Regions from separate parts of the Longispora fulva genome, predicted to be linked through region 2. Evidence: riboswitches for the same ligand, from Rfam matches in the RefSeq annotation. Region 2 holds a riboswitch; each other region holds the start of a gene.

Region 1 (5,862 bases), 1.7 Mb from region 2:
TGACCTGCCACAGCGCGAGCCCGGCGATCACGGCCACGAGAAGCAGACCCCCCTGCCAGGGCAGGCTGGTGGCCCCTTCCGGCCGCTGGTCCGCCCCGACCGGGGATCGGCCGGGCTCGGTGGGGGCCTCGGTCACTCGTAACGAAGAGGAATCCGGAACCGGCGTCGTGCCGGTCGCCGCCGACGGCGCGGCCGACTGCGGGCCAGGTGCCGTGGTTTTCTCCGGCTCCGGATGGCCCGGGCCCGGGGTCTGCGGCGCGGGCGGGGCGGGGGCCGGGGGCGGCGGGGGAGCCGGGGCGGCCGGGGGCGCGATGCCGGGCTGCCGGCCGGCCCCGAACGCCCAGCCCTCGACGCTGCCCGGGGCCGGGTCGTAACTACCGGCGCCCTCGTCGCTGTAGGTCCACGAGCCGCCGGCACGGGCGTGGAAGTAGGCCCAGTAGGCGTCCTTCGGCGCACCGTTGCACGGGTCGGGCCTGCTGTTGAGCTGGCAGATCAGCCCGGGTTGCCGGGGCACGAAGGTGTAGCCGAACCCGGCGGAGTCCAGCGCCGCCAGGCCGGTGCCCGGGTCGCCGCCGGCGCACCGGGTCTGCACGCCGCCGCCGAGCGACCCGAAGTCCACGACGACGGTCACCCCCGAGCAGGCGGCCTGTGCCGGGGCGGCTGGGACGACGACCGCCGCCGCGGCACAGGCCGCGGCGGCGAGGAGCCGTCGGAGGGTCACGCCGAGCGCCGACGCCGGGCCAGGGTCACGACCAGCATGCCCAGGACCAGCAGCGCGGCACCGGTCGTGGCCAGAAGCCCGGTCGGGGCGCCGGTGACGGGCAGCTGCGGTCCGGCGGTGGCCGGGGCGGAGGTGGCCGGCACGGTGCAGTCGAGGCTCGGGGCGCCGGCCGCGATGCCCTTGTCGCTGACCGTGGCCAGTGAGCCCTTGGCGAGGCTGAACAGCGCGCCGGCCGTGGCCCGGGGGGCCTTGCCGGCGGTGAACGTGCCGTCGAACGTGATCGCGCCGCGCTGGTCGGCCGGCCCGGCACAACCGATCTGCAGACCGGTCAGGTACGCGGCGGCCTTGTCCCCCGCAACGGTGCGGCCGCCGGCCCGCAGGGCTGCGAGGGCGTTGCCGGTGCTGTTGGCGTTGACCGGGTGGTCCTTGTCGGGCACCGCGACGCCGGAGGTGAACCCGCCGCCCGCCTGCTGCCGGCCGGTCAGCCAGTCGAGGGCCTTGGTGGCTTCCGCCGACTTCCCGCTGGCGAGCAGGGCCTGCACGACCAGGCCGGTCGCGTCGACGCTGCTGACGCACGTGGACTGCGCGAAGTCCTGCGGGAACCCGCCGTCGGCGCACTGGCTGGCGACCAGGAAGTCCACGGCTTTCTTCGGGGCCTTGGCCGGGGTGCGCTGAAGGGCGAGCACGGCGAACGACTGGCCGAAGGTGTTGCTGAAGTTGCCGTACTCGGACTTGTCGGAGTAGCGGCCCGACTCCTCCTGGAGTGCGGCCAGCTCGGTGAACAGCTTGCGACCGCCGACCGCCTCGGGGTCGCGGCCCTGGGCCAGGGCGAGGAGCGCGAGTTTGGCGTGCGCGCCGGCGTAGGACTCCTTGACGCCGTCGCCGACGTAGTTCGCGACGCTGTCGGGCTTGGTCAGCCACGTGGTGGCCTTGGCGGCGGCGTCGCCGGCCACGCCGACCGCGTCGAACGCGAGGACCGCGTCGATGGTCAGGCCGGCGTCGTCGTAGCCGGAGGACTGCAGGCGATCGCCGTCCTTGAGCTGGGTGGCCAGCCAGCCGGCGGCGGCCTGGGCGGCGTCCTTGGTGACGGTGGGGGCGGCCTGGGCCGGGGCGGCGAGCCCGAGGCTCAGGGCCACGGCGGCGACCGGCAGGAGCATGGATCTGCGCATATTTCGGCCTTTACAGTCCGGGTCCATGATGGATCCCGGAGGCCCCGGGCGCCATCCCGTAGACCACGACGGGAGGGTGTACCGACGTGACCGGCGGGTGCTCGGGCTCTTACCGTTGCGGGTCAGCGCCGGAATCTCACCGGACTTTCCCCACTCGGTCACTGATGGTCAGTGTTCCGAGGGCCGTCACCACTGTCAACCAGGCATGTTGTGGATCACGCCGGGTCAGGACCGCCCTTGGGCCATCGACACCGCTGCATACGCGTCGACGATGCCCGGATTGCCGACTTTGCCGCAGTTCCTCTGCTCGAACAGGTGGTGCGACGGCGGGATCTTCACCGTGGGCCGGGCGGTCAGCGCCAGGATCGACCGGGTCCTGGCCAGGTCCCCGACCAGGGCCGGGTTCGCCGACCACATCAGGGCCACCACCCCGGCCACCAGCGGCGTCGACATCGAGGTGCCGAACGCCGTGCCATAGCCGCCGCCCGGCCGGGCCAGGACGACGTCGGTCCCCGGGGCCAGGATGTCGGGCTTCACGAGCGGGCCGACCGGGCCCCGGCTGGAGTACGACGCGATCTGGTCATCCTTGTTCGTGGCCCCCACGGTGGTGACCTGCGGATACGTGGCCAGTGGCTCAGTGATGCTCCGGCAGAACGGCCCAGAGTTGCCGGCTGCCGCCGCCACGAACACGCCGGCGGCCTCCAGGGCTCTGGCAGCCGGGTACAGCGACTGGGCGTCGCAGCCCTCCTCGTCGGTGCAGTCCCACGAGTTGGTCAGGATCCGGGCCCCGCGGGTCGGGTCGCCGTCCCTGAACGGATCCCCGCCCGCCGGGAACGGCGCGAACACGAACTGCAGGCAGTCCAGGTGCAGCCCGGGGCTCGCCATGTTCCGCGCGGTGTTCGAGCAGCCGATCCACTGCGCGTCGGGGGCCACGCCGACCCCGCCCCGGCCGACGGCGAGGCTCGCGGTGCCCGTCCCGTGGCCGTCGAGGTCCTGGGGCTCGCCGGAGTGGTACCAGGGGTCGAACCACGAGTCGGCCCCGCCCCGGAAGCCCCCCGCGAGCGCCGGGTGGTGCCCGTCGGCCCCGGTATCGACGTGCCCGACCAGGGTGCCGGCGCCGCGTACCCCGAGGTCCTGCCAGACCCGGTCGGCCCCGATGCTCCGGATGTCCCAGGTGGGGCCGGTCAGCGGGCCGGGGGTGCCGGTGTCGGGCTCGCCGCGTTCCTTGATCGGGCGGAGCCGCTGGCTGATCAGGACCCGGTCGACGTCCGCGCGGGCGGCCAGCCGGAGGCGGAGCACCGGGCCGCCGTCGAGCTCGATGGCGTTGACCAGGTAGTACGGGGTGAAGGGGATGTGTTTGCTGGTCAGCAGCTCGCGGAGGTCCGCCTGGCTGGTCTCCGCGGTGTCGACGAGCTTGCGGTGCACCTCGACCGGCCCGGCGAGGCCCTGCACGGCCGCCTGGGCTTTCATGATCACGAAGAGTCGGTTGCCGTAGAAGTCGGGGCTGCCGAGCAGCGCGTACGCCGACCCGGCCACCACGGTCATCACCAGCGCCGCCGCGAACCCGCGCCGCAGGGTCCCGGGCAGCACGAACCCGGCCACCGCGGCGATGGCCCCGGAGCACAGCGCGGAGACCACCCCGTAGAACAGCACGTCGGAGAAGCCGAGGACGAAGTTCATCTCCTCGGGGTCCACGAAGGCCAGCGGCCCCAGGGCGGCGATCGCGACCAGCAGCCAGGTGTGCCGCAGCCGGGCCGCCACGTAGCCCAACGGCGGCAGGAGCAGGAGTTCGAAGAGGTTGATGCCGAACGCGCCGATCCCGGCGGCCAGGACGCACAGCGCCACTCCGGCGACGGAGCCGGCGAGGAACCGGTCGCCGCCGAACGCCGCCCAGAACCGGCCGTCGAGCACCGAGCGGGCCAGCGCGCCGGCCGCGATGCCGGCGAGGACCGCCATCGCCGTCTCCAGCCGCCCGCCGAGCGCGCCGAACACCAGCCAGGGCAGCAGGCAGGCGAGCCCGACCGCGACGGCCCAGCCGCTGGGCCGGCCGGCGGGCCGCTGCCACCCCCGGAACACCCGTACTCCGACGGCCACCAGGCCGGTGAGCACGGCCAGGGAGCCGAGGGAAAGTTCGTCGTGCGGGATGGGTACGAGCCGGGCCAGCCCCATCAACGCCAGCGCCACCGCCGCCGTCGCCCAGATCTGGCCGGCCATCCGGGCGGCGGGGTTCCGGCCGCGCTGGGACAGCAGCTCCGCCGGCGCGAACACCAGCACGGCGTTGACCAGGCAGAGCATGGCCCACACCCAGGACGGCGGGCGGGGCAGGCTGAGTGCCGCCGGGATCTCGTCGGCGATCCAGCCGCCGGTCTGCAGGACGCCGGTGACCCCGACGGCCCACACCCCGACTCCCCGCATACGCGACATTATCCGCGTCGCAGAGCCACCACCGGCAGCGTTCGGCCAGTCTCGACGACCCAGGCCTCGATCCCGTTCACGGCGAGCAGCACCGCCGTGACCAGGCCCGCCGTGAGAATCTGCGGCAGGAACGGCGCCGCGAACGCGAGTGCGACGCCCGCGAGCGCGCCGCCGAGCCGGGGCCACAGGGCCGCGCCGAACATCCGCCACCGGGCGTAGCAGAACCCGGCGAGATAGAGCGCCACCCCGGGCGCGAGCATGAGTTCGGCCGGCTTGTGCGGCAGGTCGAACGGGTGTCCGACCGTCTTCTTCAGCCCGACGGCGATGAGGATGATCGCGAACACGTACCCGAAGTGCGCGACGCTGAACACCTGGCGCACGATCCTGGCCTGGACCGGGTCGGTCTCCAACGCGTGCCGGACGGCGGGCGCGCCGTAGTGGAAGTACGTCCACCACAGTCCCACGATCGTGACCAGGGCAAGGGGGATCGTCGCCCAGTCGGAGAGCTTCCCGGTGGCCTGCCCGCCGATCGCCACGACGCTCTCGCCCAGCGCGATGATCACGAACAGCCCGAACCGCTCGGGCAGGTGCGAGGCCTCGAACCGGTGGCCCTTGACCTTGGGCCGGAAAACGAACGGCCCGACGAACGCCGCCAGGAACCAGACCCCGAGCCGCCACGGCCCGTCGAGGAGGGCGCCGACCAGGTACAGGGGGCAGGTCACCAGCAGGGTGACCGAGAACGGGTCGAGGTGCCGCGCGCCGACGATCGGGACGGCGGCGAGCCAGAGCAGCAGCCGGAGCAGCGTGTAGAACCCGACGAGGGCCAGGCCGCCCCACCGGCTGAAGCCGTGCGGGGCGGCGATGGCCATGCCCAGCCCGCACCCGGCCAGCGCGAACAGGGTCAGCCGGCCGCGGGCCCCGTCGAGCCGGGCGCCGGTGAGGTTGCCGAGCAGGGTGACGCCGACCCAGCCCCACCACAGTGGGGCGAGGAGCAGGAGGGCCCGGACGATGTCCAGCGGGCCGGCGGCGGTGGCGAGCACCCCCGCGATCTGGGTGACGGCGAAGACCCAGACCAGGTCGAGGAAGAGCTCCGCCCAGGTGACGCGCTGCTCGGTGAGATCCACCCGAAGATCATCCCCGCCGATGCCCCGGAGCGGCAACCGCGTTGCCACCGGCGGGGGTCAGTTCACGGCGAACGTCGTCTTCGTGCTCACCCGGCCGTCGGTGTAGCAGAGCTCGAAGCCCTCCTTGGCGGTGTCGCGGTTGATCCACATCCGGCACTCGGTACCCGACGGCGGGTTCTTCGTCTGGTCGGACGGCAGCCCGCTGCTGCCCATCGCGTTCTCGGCGTCCGAGCGCGACTCCCCCTCCTGGACGCTGTCGTACGCGCTGCGGGTGGCGGTCGCCTTGTCGAAGAACTTGTAGAACACGAAGAGGCCGACCCCGCAGCAGATCAGCAGGACCACCAGACCGATGATGAGGGCGATCACCCATTTCTTCATATGGTCACGCTAGGTGGTCATTGCCCGTCTTCGGCGTCAATTGACCAAGAAGGTG
Region 2 (5,862 bases):
GGATGTCCTCGGGGGGACAACCCAGGGCGCGGAGGAACCTGCCGAGCGCCTCCATCGGCCCGACCGGGGTGGTCGCGGAGTGGCCGTGCAGGTTGACGTAGAGCTGCCCGTCGGGGAACTGGTCGCGGACCCGGTGCGCCCAGTGCAGAGCCAGCGCGGTCTTGCCGACCCCGCCGGTCCCCGCGATCGTGCTGATCACCACGGTGCCGCGCAGGGTGAGGAACCCGTCGAGTGCGGCGAGCGGTTCCGTACGGCCGGTGAAGTCGAAGATGCCCGGCGGCAGCTGGGCCGGGGCGGGGACGGCGGGGGTGTGCAGCACCGTCTCGTAGGCTCGGCGCAGCTCGGGGCCGGGATCGAGTCCGAGCTGGTCGGCGAGCGCGGACCTTGCCCGCTCGAACGCCGCGAGTGCCTCGTCGCGCCGCCCCGCGCGGTGCAGGGCGAGAACCTGCAGGCTCGCGAGCCGCTCCCGGACGGGGTGCGCGGCGACGAGTTCGGCCAGCTCGGCGAGGGGGTGCCCGCCCCGGCGGACGGTGGTCTCGACCGCGGACTCCCGGGTGGACATCCACAGTTCGTCGAGCCAGGGACACAGTGCCCGGCGGAGTCGTTCCGTGCCGTCGTCGCCGAGGAGTGGACCCTGGTAGAGCGCGCCGGCCTCGGCGAGCAGGGCGGGGAGGTCCCGCGGTCCGGTCCGGATCCGGTCGCACAGGTCCCGGAACCTGTGCAGGTCCACCTGTTCCGGGTCGACGTTCAGGGTGTACCCGGACGCGGCCCGGTTCAGCTGGACCCCGGCGTCGGCCAGGCTTCGCCGGAGCCGGGAGACGTGCACCTGGAGTGCGGCGCGCGCCTCGAGGGGTGCCTCGTCCCCCCACAGCAGGTCGATGAACTGTTCCACGCCGACCGGGTGCGGCAGCCGGGTGAGCAGGATCCCCAGCAGGCGACGTTCCCGGCGCTGTCCGATGTAGACCGATTGCCCCGCTGCGGTCGCCTCGACGGTACCCAGCAGGCGGAACTCCACCGGCCCACCCTACCGAAGATCAAGACCATTCATCTGTTACGGAGGTGCCTGCCCCGGTTTCCGGCGGTCAGACACCTCCGTCGCCCGCCTAGAAGTCCTCGTCGAGGCTGACGGTCCCGCCGACGGCCGTCTGGTACGCCGTCACCCGCCGTTCGAAGAAGTTCGCCAGCTCCTGCACGTCCTGCAACGCCATGAACGGGAACGGGTTCGCCGACCCGTACCGCGCCGGGAGCCCCAGCCGGGCGAGCCGCTGGTCGGCCACGTACTCCAGGTAGGAGCGCATGTCCGTGGCCGTCATGCCGGCCAGCCCGTCGCCGCACAGGTCCTCGGCGAACGCCAGCTCCGCCTCGACGGCCTCCTCGATCATGGTCGTCACCTGCGCGCCGAGGGAGTCGTCGAAGAGCGAAGGTTCCTCGGCGCGGACCACGTCCACGACGGCGAACGCGAAGTCCATGTGCATGGACTCGTCGCGGAACACCCAGTTCGTGCCGGTCGCCAGGCCGTCGAGGAGGCCGCGGGACCGCAGCCAGTACACGTAGGCGAAGGCTCCGTAGAAGAACAGGCCCTCGATGCAGGCGGCGAAGCAGATCAGGTTGAGCAGGAAGGCGCGCCGGTCCTCGCGGGTCTGGAGCGACCGCAGATCGTGCAGTGAGTCGATCCACCGGAAGCAGAACTGGGCCTTCGCCCGGATCGACGGGATGTGTTCGACGGCGGAGAACGCCTCGGCCCGGTCCTTGTCGTCGGGCAGGTACGTGTCCAGCAGCGTCAGGTAGAACTGGACGTGCACCGCCTCCTCGAACAGCTGGCGGGACAGGTACAGCCGGGCCTCGGGCGCGTTGATGTGCCGGTACAGGTTCAGCACCAGGTTGTTCGACACGATCGTGTCCCCGGTCGCGAAGAACGCGACGAGCCGGTTGACGAGGTGCCGCTCCCCGGCGGACAGCGCGGCCAGGTCGGGCAGGTCGCCGGTGAGGTCGACCTCCTCGACGGTCCAGGTGTTGCGGATGCCGCCCCGGTAGCGCTCGTAGAAGTCGGGGTAGCGCATGGGGCGCAGGGTCAGGTCCAGGCCTGGGTTCAACAGCATTACTGGCACGCCTCGCAGATCTCGGGGTTCTCCAGGGAACAGGCCACGGCCTCGGCGTCCGGGCCGATGGTCGGCAGAGTGGCGGAAACCGTCGTCTGCGCGATCCGGGTCGCCGGCCGCGACCGCAGGTAGTAGGTGGTCTTCAGGCCGGCCCGCCACGCGTAGGCGTACATCGAGGAGAGTTTGCCGATCGTGGGGGTGGCCATGAACAGGTTCAGCGACTGGGACTGGTCGATGTAGGGGGTGCGCGCGGCGGCCAGGTCGATCAGGGCCTTCTGCGGCACCTCCCACGCGGTGCGGTAGAGCTGCTTGACGTCGGACGGCAGGTCCAGGTCCTGCACGGAGCCCTCGGCCCGTAGGATCGCGTCCCGGACCCCCGAGGTCCACAGCCCGCGACCCACGAGATCCCTGATCAGGTACTTGTTGACCTGGAGGAACTCCCCGGACAGCGTCTCGCGCTTGTACACGTTGGACACCGGCGGCTCGATGCACTCCGCGCAGCCGGCGATCGACGCGATCGTGGCGGTGGGCGCGATGGCGACCATGAGCGAGTTGCGCAGCCCGGTGCGGGCGACCCGGGCCCGGACGGCGTCCCACTCGGGGGAGTTCGCGGCGTTCCAGTGGTCGGGGTGCAGCACCCCGTCGGCGGCCCGGGTGTCGGCGTAGGACGGGTGGGTGCCGTGCTGCTCGGCGAGGCCGGCGGACGTGTCGTAGGCGGCGAGGGCGATCCGCTCGGCGATCCGGGTGGACAGCGCCAGGGCCTCGGCGGAGTCGAACGGCAGCCGGAGCCGGAAGAACACGTCGGCCAGGCCCATCACGCCCAGGCCGATCGGCCGCCACCGCCGGTTGGTCTCGGCGGCCTCCGGGGTCGGGTAGTAGGTCAGGTCGATGGTGCGGTCGAGGAACGTCACGGCGGTGCGCGCCGTGCGGTCCAGCGCCGCCCAGTCCATGCCGGCGTCGGTGCAGTGCGCGGCCAGGTTGATCGAGCCCAGGTTGCACACGGCCGTCTCGCCGTCGCTGGTGACCTCGAGGATCTCGGTGCACAGGTTGGACAGGTGCACCACGTTCTCGGGCTTCGCGGTCTGGTTGCAGGTCCGGTTGGCCTGGTCCTTGAACGTCATCCAGCCGTTGCCGGTCTGGGCCAGGGTGCGCATCATCCGGCCGTAGAGGTCGCGGGCCGGGATCTGCTTCACGTAGCGTTCGGCCCGCTCGGCCGCCGTGTAGGCCGCGTCGAACTCCGAACCCCAGAGGTCGGTGAGTTCCGGCACCTCCTTCGGGTCGAACAGCGACCACGCCGCGTCGGCCTCCACTCGGCGCATGAACTCGTCGGGCACCCAGTTCGCGAGATGCAGATTATGGGTACGCCGCGCCTCGTCCCCGGTCGAGTCGCGCAGCTCCAGGAACTCCTCGACGTCGGCGTGCCAGGTCTCCAGGTACACGCACGCCGCGCCCTTGCGCCGGCCGCCCTGGTTGACGGCGGCCACCGAGGAGTCGAAGGTGCGCAGCCAGGGCACGATGCCGTTGGAGTGCCCGTTGGTGCCCCGGATCAGGGAGCCGCGCGAGCGCACCCGCGACCAGGAGATCCCGATCCCGCCCGCGTACTTCGACAGCCGCGCGACCTGCGCGTACCGGTCGTAGATGGACTCCAGCTCGTCGCGGGGCGAGTCGAGCAGGAAACAGCTGGACAGCTGGGGCCGCCGGGAGCCGGAGTTGAACAGGGTCGGGGAGCTGGGCAGGTAGGACAGGGTGCTCATCAGCGCGTAGAGGTCGGCGGCCTCGGCGACGGACGCGGCCAGCCCGCAGGCGACCCGGAGGAAGAAGTGCTGCGGGGTCTCCATGACCTGCCGGGTCTCGGGGTGCCGGAGCAGGTAGCGGTCGTAGACGGTGCGCAGGCCGAAGTACTCGAAAAGGTCGTTCTTCTGGTCGTCGACGAGGGCATCGAGTTCGGCGGCGTGCCGGGCCACGAATCCGGCGATCGTCGGGGCGAGCAGGCCGGCGGCGTGGCTGGCGGCGACCGACCCGGAGAACGAGGTCACGCCCTCGCCGGCGGCCTCGGCGGTGATGTGCGTGGCGAGCAGCCGGGCGGCGAGCCGGGAGTAGTTCGGCTCCTCGGCGACCAGCGCCGCGGCCATCTCGATGGCCCGGATCCGCAGCTCGGCCTCCGTCGCCCCGGGCCACGGGTTGGGCACGACCCGGCCGGGGTCGACCCCGGCCAGTCCCTCGGCGGACCGTGCGACGGTCTCGGCGGGCGTGGGGCTGTGCAGCACTGCGGTCATCGTTCTCCCACCCGGAAACACGAGGGGCACCGGGGCAGGAGGCGACAACGGCACACGGGTCCGCTCGTCCGCCGGGGCCCGCCCACGAGGCCCGGGACATGCGCGCGCCTTCGCCGGCGCGCGCGTCATTGGCAGGTCTTCGGACTCGTGGGCGTCGTGCTCGCGCCTACCGGCCGTCGCTTCCCAGGCTCGCGCCCAGTGCTGTGTGACGGCTTTCGTTCCCACTCACCGCTGCGGGGCAGTCCCGGATTCGCACCGGGTTCCCTCTTGCCGCACGTCCCCTGGCGGGGTTGTGCACCAACAACGGCACGACACTACATCTGGTGGTGGGCCGCGCGCAAAGGCACAGAGTGTTGGGGTGTCGTGTCGCATGGTGCCGCGCCGAGGTCGCGCGGCGTGTCGACACGCCAGCGGCCGGCCCGGCCGGGTCTGACGCGTTGAGATCGGATCTCTTCGTGGAAGGAGTGTCCACTGAGGTGGAAATATCCCGGTAACCTCCCGTTGACATTGATGAGTATCATCGCCACTATAGCGTGGTCATCGGATCTCTCCCCGGAGGCCGCCATGCGGTTCAGATCGTTTCTGGCACTACTCGCCCTCGCCCTCGCCCTGGTGGTGACCGGCGGTCCCGCGCACGCCGCGCCGGGCGACAACCACGTCCCCGACGACCCGTTCAGCTCCGCCCGCACCCAGTGGTGGCGGACGGACCACTTCGGCATGTTCATCCACTTCGGCCTGTACTCGGCGTACAAGGGCGAGTACACCCGGTCGAACGGCACGGTGTGCCGCGACGCCGAGTGGATCCGGCGGAACTGCGCCATCCCGTGGAACGAGTACGAGGCGAAGGCCGCCACGTTCAATCCCTCGGGCTTCGACGCCAACGCCGTGGTCAGCGCCGCGAAGAACGGCGGGCAGAAGTACATCGTGATCACCACCAAGCACCACGACGGGTTCGCGATGTGGCCCACGGCCGTCAACGACTGGAACATCCACGACCGCTCGCCGTTTAAGCGCGACATCCTCGCCGAACTCGCCACGGCGGCCCGCGCCCAGGGCGTCAAGCTCGGCTTCTACTACTCGATCTGGGACTGGCACGACCCCGACGCGCAGCCCGGCAGCACGAACTACCAGGCGTACCTGACCCGGATGCGGGCCCAGCTGCGCGAGCTGCTCACCAACTACGGCGACATCGCCGAGCTGTGGTTCGACGGCGAGTGGGAGGCGCCGTGGACGGCAGCCGAGGGCACGAAACTGGAGGACTACGTCCGGGGCCTGTCGCCGAACACGATCGTGAACAACCGGGTCGGCACGCGCACGATCGCCGACGGCGACTTCGGAACCCCGGAACAGGAGATCCCCGCGACGCCGACCGACGCCCAGCTGTGGGAGTCGTGCATGACGATCAACGACCACTGGGGGTACGCGAGCTACGACAGCAACTTCAAGTCCACCGCCTCGTTGACCCGCAACCTGGTCGGGATCGCCGC
Region 3 (5,862 bases), 340 kb from region 2:
AGGTTGCGGCCCCGGGCGGGGGCGCCGGAGCGGGCAGGGGACTTCCTCGCGGAGTTGCGCGACGGGTTCCGGGCGGTGCGGAGCCGCAGCTGGGTGTGGTCGACCCTGACCGCCACCGCCGTGTACCACCTGGTCGTCCTGCCCTCGGTGTTCGTCCTCGGCCCGGTGCTCGCCGAGCGGGAGCTGGGCGGGGCGTCGGGCTGGGCCGTGGTGGTCGCGGCGTTCGGGGTGGGGTCCATCGTGGGCGACGTGGTCGCGCTGCGCTGGCGGCCGGGGCGTCCGCTGCTGGTCGCCGCGGCGGCGTTGGCCGTGGGCTCGTGTCAGGCGCTGATCATCGGTGGCGGCGGGTCACTGGCCGTGATCGCGGTGCTGGAGGGGGTGACCGGGGTCGCGGTGTCGTTGTGCTTCACGTTGTGGGAGACGGCGTTGCAGACCCACATCCCGGAGGGTTCGCTGTCGCGGGTGACGTCGTTCGACCTGCTGGTCACCGTGGGGTCGATGCCGGTGGGGATGGCGCTGGCCGGGCCGGCGGCCGACGCGTTCGGGCTGCATCCGACGCTCGCGGTGATGACGCTGGTGGGGGTGCCGTCGGCGTTGGCGCTGTTCGCGGTACGGGGCGTGCGGCGGCTGTCCGCCGTCGCGGAGCCGGGGACGTGATCCCTGCCCGCCCGTTCGGGTCCGGTTCGATGTGGTCGGGGTACGTTCGGATGTGACGAACGGCACTACCGTCGGGTTGACTGTGGAGCACGCTGCGTCAATGCTGAGTGCGCACAAATTAAAGATGAGGCGACGGTGCGCAGGAACTCCGGTGTAAGTCCGGGACGGTCCCGCCACTGTGACCGGGGAGTTCTCCCTCGTACGCGGCCACTGCCCCGAAGGCGGGAAGGCCGAGGGGCGACGACGATCCGGGAGTCAGGACACTGACCCGTCGTTCTCCCGATACCGGGGCGGGACACCCCGGAGAGGAGTACGAGATGGCTTCCATGACCACTCCGGGCGCCGTTGTCGGCGCCGGGGTCACCCTGCGTCCGATCCGGGACGGGATCATCATCGGCACGGCGGTCGTTCTCGCCCTGCTGACGCTGTACGCGGTGTTCATCGACCAGGGCGCGCTGCTCGCCCCGCTGCTCGGCAAGCTGTCGTTCGACAGCAACTTCGTGCACGAGTTCGCCCACGACGCCCGGCACGTCGCCGGCGCACCCTGCCACTGATGACCCCGGTTCTCTCGCTGCTCGGCCGGGGTCTCCTGGCCGGCGGCGTCTCCGGCGTGCTCGCCGGCGGGTTCGCCCGCCTGATCGCCGAGCCGGTCATGGACAAGGCCGTGGACATCGAGTCCGCCCGGTCGGCCGCGGCCGGCGAGGTCGGAGTCGAGGTGTTCACCCGGGGTGAGCAGCACTTCGGCCTGATGGTCGCGCTGCTGGCCGTGGGCCTTGCCCTCGGCGCCCTGTTCGGCCTGGTGTACTACGTGGTGCACCGCTCCGACCTCGGCTCGGACGCGTGGGGCCGCTCGCTGCGGCTGGCCACGGCCGGGCTGGTGGGCGTGTGGCTGCTGCCGTTCCTGCGCTACCCGGCGAACCCGCCCGGGGTCGGCAGCGGGGACACGGTGGACGGCCGGACGGACGCCTGGCTCGCCGCGACCGTGATGGGCCTGGTGGCCGTCGCCGGTGCGCTGCTGCTGCACTCCTGGCTGGTCAGCAGGGGTGCTTCCGCCCCGTTGCGGCATGTCGTGGTGACGGCCGTGCCGGTGGTGGCGCTGGTGCTGATGTTCGTCATCCTGCCGAACAACACGGACCCGGTCGAGGTGCCGCCGACGCTGCTGTGGGACTTCCGGGTCCTGTCGGCGGGCACCATGGTGATCCTGTGGATCGCGATGGGCGCGGTGCTCGGGCTGCTGGGGCTGCTGGGGCTGCGGACGTCCGCGGCGCGCGGCGCGGTGCCCGAGGCTGTCGCGGCCTCCTAGAACGACCGACGCCAGCGGGCGCGGCTCCCCCTTCCGGGGACCGCGCCCGTTGGTGTTCACGGTCGTGTGCGCCCGGAGCTGACGGACCGGCCTGGCGACGGTAGGTGACCTGTCACCGCCGGGCGAGTGCCAGTCTGGCGTCCGCGTCCGGGTGGGCAGACTCCCCGTCCACGCTGGGCCGACCCGTCGTCGCGCTGGTCGCGGCAGGGTGGGGCGCGGCCACCGGACCGCCGGTCACCAGGGAGTGCACCGTCCGCGTCGCCACCGTGGCCCAGGCCGTCACGAGTACGGCGAACAGCGCGACGGCGAGCACGGCGAACGCCTGCGATCCGGTGCGGTGCGCCAGGCCCGTGGCCGCCGTGACGCACGTGCCGACCGGGAACGTGAAGCTCCACCACGTCATCGTGAACGGCAGTCCGCCCCGGGCCGCGCGGGCCGTGAGCAGCCCGGCGACGGCGATCCAGAGCAGGGCGAAGCCGAGGACGGGCACCCCGTAGACGAGGCCGAACATCTGCAGCGCCCCGGCGGTCGGCCCGTCGACGGCGGTGCGCGCGGCGTCGCCGAGCAGGTTCACGGCGGTCACGGACTGGCCGAGCGGCCCGAGCACGATCCACAGGGTCGGGACGGCCGCGACGGCGAGCGGCTGCCGGACGAGCCGGGCCCACACCTGGGGCAGGATCACCAGCGTGGCCAGCAGGCTGACCCCGAACAGCGCGTAGCAGGCGAGCAGCAGGTCGAGCCGGGGCTGGCCGGCGGGCAGGTGCGGCACGAGCAGCGCGCCGGTCGACGCGGAGACCATCGGCGCGACGACGGGCAGCAGCCAGGTCGGGGACGCCGGCTCCGGGGACTGCCCGGGCCTGCTCATCATCCGGTACGGGACGGCCACGGCGCTGACGAGTCCCAGCAGGGTGCCGAGGGTCCACAGTACGGCGTCGACGGTGAGGGCCAGGTCCGTGCCGAGCAGGTCACGGCCGAGGAGGAGCGCCCCGGCGCCGACGGTGAGCAGCGCCATGGGCGGGGCTCCGTAGAACTGGGCCGTGGCGTGGTCCGCCTCGGCTCCGGGGGTCCGGCGATGTCCGGCCCCACCGGGTGCGCGGTCGGCGCGGCCCCGGCTGGTCCCGCTCCGGCCGGGGATCGGGATCGCCCGGTCGAAGCGCGCCTCATTCCGGCCGGTCGTCGTGGCCCCGTGGTCGGGGCGCGGGCGGCGGGTGGTGAGGAAGGCCGCGGTGACAGCCGCGAGGGTCAGGGCCGCCAGCAGCCAGACGCCGACGGCGAACGGGCGCAGTGCCGGGGCGGCGTACGGCAGGGTGGCCGCGGAGGTGGCGACGATGCCGGTGCCCATCACGGATGCGAACCAGTTGGGGCCGAAGTTCCTCATGACCCCAGTCTCGGCCGGGTTTCCGCAGGTCGGTAGAGGTCCATTGCCTTCCATGCCATAGGGATGCCCTATGGGCCGAGCGGCCACGCCCGGGCAGGCAGGACGCGCCCTGGGCCCTGGGCGGTGGCGGGCCCGGGCAGGGCAGGGGCCGGGCGGGACCAGCCCCGGGCTAGATGCGGGGCCGTTGGCGGTAGGCGTGCCAGCGTTGGAGCATCAGGTCGGTCTCCTCGAGCATGTAGCTGTGGAAGTCGCGCATCTCCGCGAGCCGTTCCCCCGCCGGGCTGTCGACCCCGGCCGCGGCGATCCCCTCGTCCGCGGCGGCCCGCATCACGGTCAGCACCTGGTTCTTGCTGGCCAGCAACGTGGCCCACGCGTCGGACTGGAACCGGAAGTGGTCGCGGCGGCTGCCGGGGGCCGGCACCCGTTCGATCAGCCCGACCGTGATCAGGGTCTTGATCGCCCCGGACACCGCGCCGGCGCTGACGTCGAGCCGCTCGGCGATGTCCCCGGCGGTCACGGTCTCCTGCTCGGCGAACAGGACGGCGCAGAACACCCGGGCGGCCATCCGCTGCATGCCGTTCTCGACGAGGACGAGGGCGAGGCGCTCGGCGGCGTCGTGCAACGCGGGAACGGCCCGACGGTCGCGCGACGCGGCGGTCCCCACCTCGGGCGAGCCGATCGCGGTTCCCACTTCGCGCGAACCGATCGCGGGCCCGACGGCGGGCGGCGCGTTCGCGGGGCGGCTGGGGTCGGCGTGGGCTGGCCGGCGGGTCTCGGTCATGATCCCAGCTTGCCACAGCCTTCGGAAGCTTTACAAGTTTGTGAAACTTCAGTAGTGTCCGAGTTATGGATACGGTGCTGCAGCTCGACGGGCTGACGAAGACCTACGGTCGACGGCGGGGCCTCGCGGGGCTCACGCTCGACGTGAAACAGGGCGAAATATTCGGCTATCTCGGACCCAACGGCGCCGGGAAGTCCACCACCATCCGAATCCTCCTCGACCTGATCCGGCCCACCGGCGGCACCGCCCGGGTGCTGGGCCTCGACCCCCGGACCGACGCCGTCGCCCTGCACCGCCGCCTCGGCTACCTGGCCGGCGACTTCGTGGTCGACGGGCGGCAGACCGTCCGGGAGTGCCTGGCGTTCCTCGGCGCGCTGCGCGGCGACGGGGCCGGCGCGCGGATCCCGGCGCTCGCCGAGCGGCTCGACCTCGACCTCACCGCCCGGATCCACAGCCTGTCCAAGGGCAACCGGCAGAAGGTTGGCCTGGTGCAGGCGTTCATGCACGCCCCTGAGCTGCTCATTCTCGACGAGCCCACGTCCGGGCTGGACCCGCTCGTGCAGCGCACGTTCCTGGAGCTGGTCACCGAGGCCCGGGACAACGGGCAGACAGTGTTCATGTCCTCGCACATCATGAGCGAGGTGCAGGCCGTCGCGGACCGGGTCGGCATCCTGCGCGAGGGCCGGCTCGTCGCCCTCGACCGGGTGGAGAGCCTGCGGGAGCGGGCGGTGCGCACCGTGACGCTGACGTTCGACGGGCCGGTGGACCCGGCGGAGTTCGACCTGCCGGGGGTCACCGACCTGGCCGTCGACGGGAACGTGTTGACCTGCCGGGTCGCCGGCAGCCCGGACGCGCTGGTCAAGGCCGCCGCCCGGCACACCGTCACCGGGCTGCTCAGCGAGGAGCCCGACCTGGAGGAGCTGTTTCTCACCTACTACCAGCCCGAGGGGTCCGGCCATGTCGCATAACGTCTTCACCAAGACCCTGTGGGACGCCCGCCGGTCCCTGATCGGCTGGTCGGTGGGCACCACGCTGGTCGCCCTGATGTACGCGAGCTTCTTCCCCTCCCTGTCCGGCGGGGCGATGGACGACGCGCTCAAGAGCCTGCCCGAGGCGTTGAAGGAGGGCTTCCACCTCGACGACCTGGGCTCGGCGGCCGGGTACCTGGGGGCGAACACGTTCGGGATCGTCGTACCCCTCCTGGTGTTGTTCTTCGGGGCTTCGACCGGGGCCCGGGCGATCGCCGGGGACGAGGAGTCGGGCCAGCTCGACCTGCTGCTGGCGCACCCGGTGAGCCGGACGGGCCTGGTGCTGCAGCGGTTCGGCGCGCTGGCCGCCGGGTCGACCGGGATCGCGGTGCTGGTGTTCGGCGGGCTGGTCGCGATCCGGAGCACGGCCCAGCTGACCGCCGTGTCGGTGACGAACCTGGCCGCGCAGTGCCTCAACCTGGCGCTGCTGGGGATCGTGTTCGGGGCCCTGGCGCTGTGCGCCGGCGGGATCGTCGGGCGGCGCGGGCTGGTGTTCGCGACGACGGCCGCCGTCGGGATCGTGTCGTACGCCGCGAACAGTTTCGGGCCGCAGCTCGGCTTCGCCCTCGCGCAGAAGGCGTCGCCGTTCTACTACTACCTGGGCGGGTCGCCGTTGAAGAACGGGTTCCAGTGGGGTGACGCCGGGATCCTGGCCGCCGCGTCGGTGGTGCTGGTCGGGATCGGCCTGTGGGCGTTCGACCGGCGCGACATCAAC

Evidence for each region. Region 2 has a riboswitch for cobalamin ahead of IW245_RS17855 (ribonucleoside-diphosphate reductase subunit alpha). Riboswitches for the same ligand answer to the same signal wherever they lie in the genome.
Region 1: another riboswitch for cobalamin. It lies ahead of IW245_RS25835 (prenyltransferase/squalene oxidase repeat-containing protein); the one in region 2 lies ahead of IW245_RS17855 (ribonucleoside-diphosphate reductase subunit alpha).
Region 3: another riboswitch for cobalamin. It lies ahead of IW245_RS19445 (CbtB domain-containing protein); the one in region 2 lies ahead of IW245_RS17855 (ribonucleoside-diphosphate reductase subunit alpha).

What each region holds. Positions count from the first base shown of each region.
Region 1 covers NZ_JADOUF010000001.1:5,732,590-5,738,451, reverse strand. The annotation lists gene IW245_RS25840 (hypothetical protein) at 1-721, opposite strand, end outside; gene IW245_RS25835 (prenyltransferase/squalene oxidase repeat-containing protein) at 718-1,890, opposite strand; adenosylcobalamin-variant (AdoCbl-variant) riboswitch at 1,978-2,051, opposite strand; gene IW245_RS25830 (S8 family serine peptidase) at 2,116-4,305, opposite strand; gene IW245_RS25825 (low temperature requirement protein A) at 4,314-5,429, opposite strand; gene IW245_RS25820 (hypothetical protein) at 5,487-5,807, opposite strand; gene IW245_RS25815 (TetR/AcrR family transcriptional regulator) at 5,812-5,862, opposite strand, start outside.
Region 2 covers NZ_JADOUF010000001.1:4,040,503-4,046,364, reverse strand. The annotation lists gene IW245_RS17865 (AfsR/SARP family transcriptional regulator) at 1-1,015, opposite strand, end outside; gene IW245_RS17860 (ribonucleotide-diphosphate reductase subunit beta) at 1,104-2,099, opposite strand; gene IW245_RS17855 (ribonucleoside-diphosphate reductase subunit alpha) at 2,099-4,375, opposite strand; cobalamin riboswitch at 4,489-4,692, opposite strand; gene IW245_RS17850 (alpha-L-fucosidase) at 4,940-5,862, shown strand, end outside.
Region 3 covers NZ_JADOUF010000001.1:4,382,567-4,388,428, forward strand. The annotation lists gene IW245_RS19440 (MFS transporter) at 1-657, shown strand, start outside; cobalamin riboswitch at 775-944, shown strand; gene IW245_RS19445 (CbtB domain-containing protein) at 984-1,211, shown strand; gene IW245_RS19450 (CbtA family protein) at 1,211-1,960, shown strand; gene IW245_RS19455 (TDT family transporter) at 2,073-3,338, opposite strand; gene IW245_RS19460 (GbsR/MarR family transcriptional regulator) at 3,508-4,119, opposite strand; gene IW245_RS19465 (ABC transporter ATP-binding protein) at 4,185-5,087, shown strand; gene IW245_RS19470 (ABC transporter permease subunit) at 5,077-5,862, shown strand, end outside.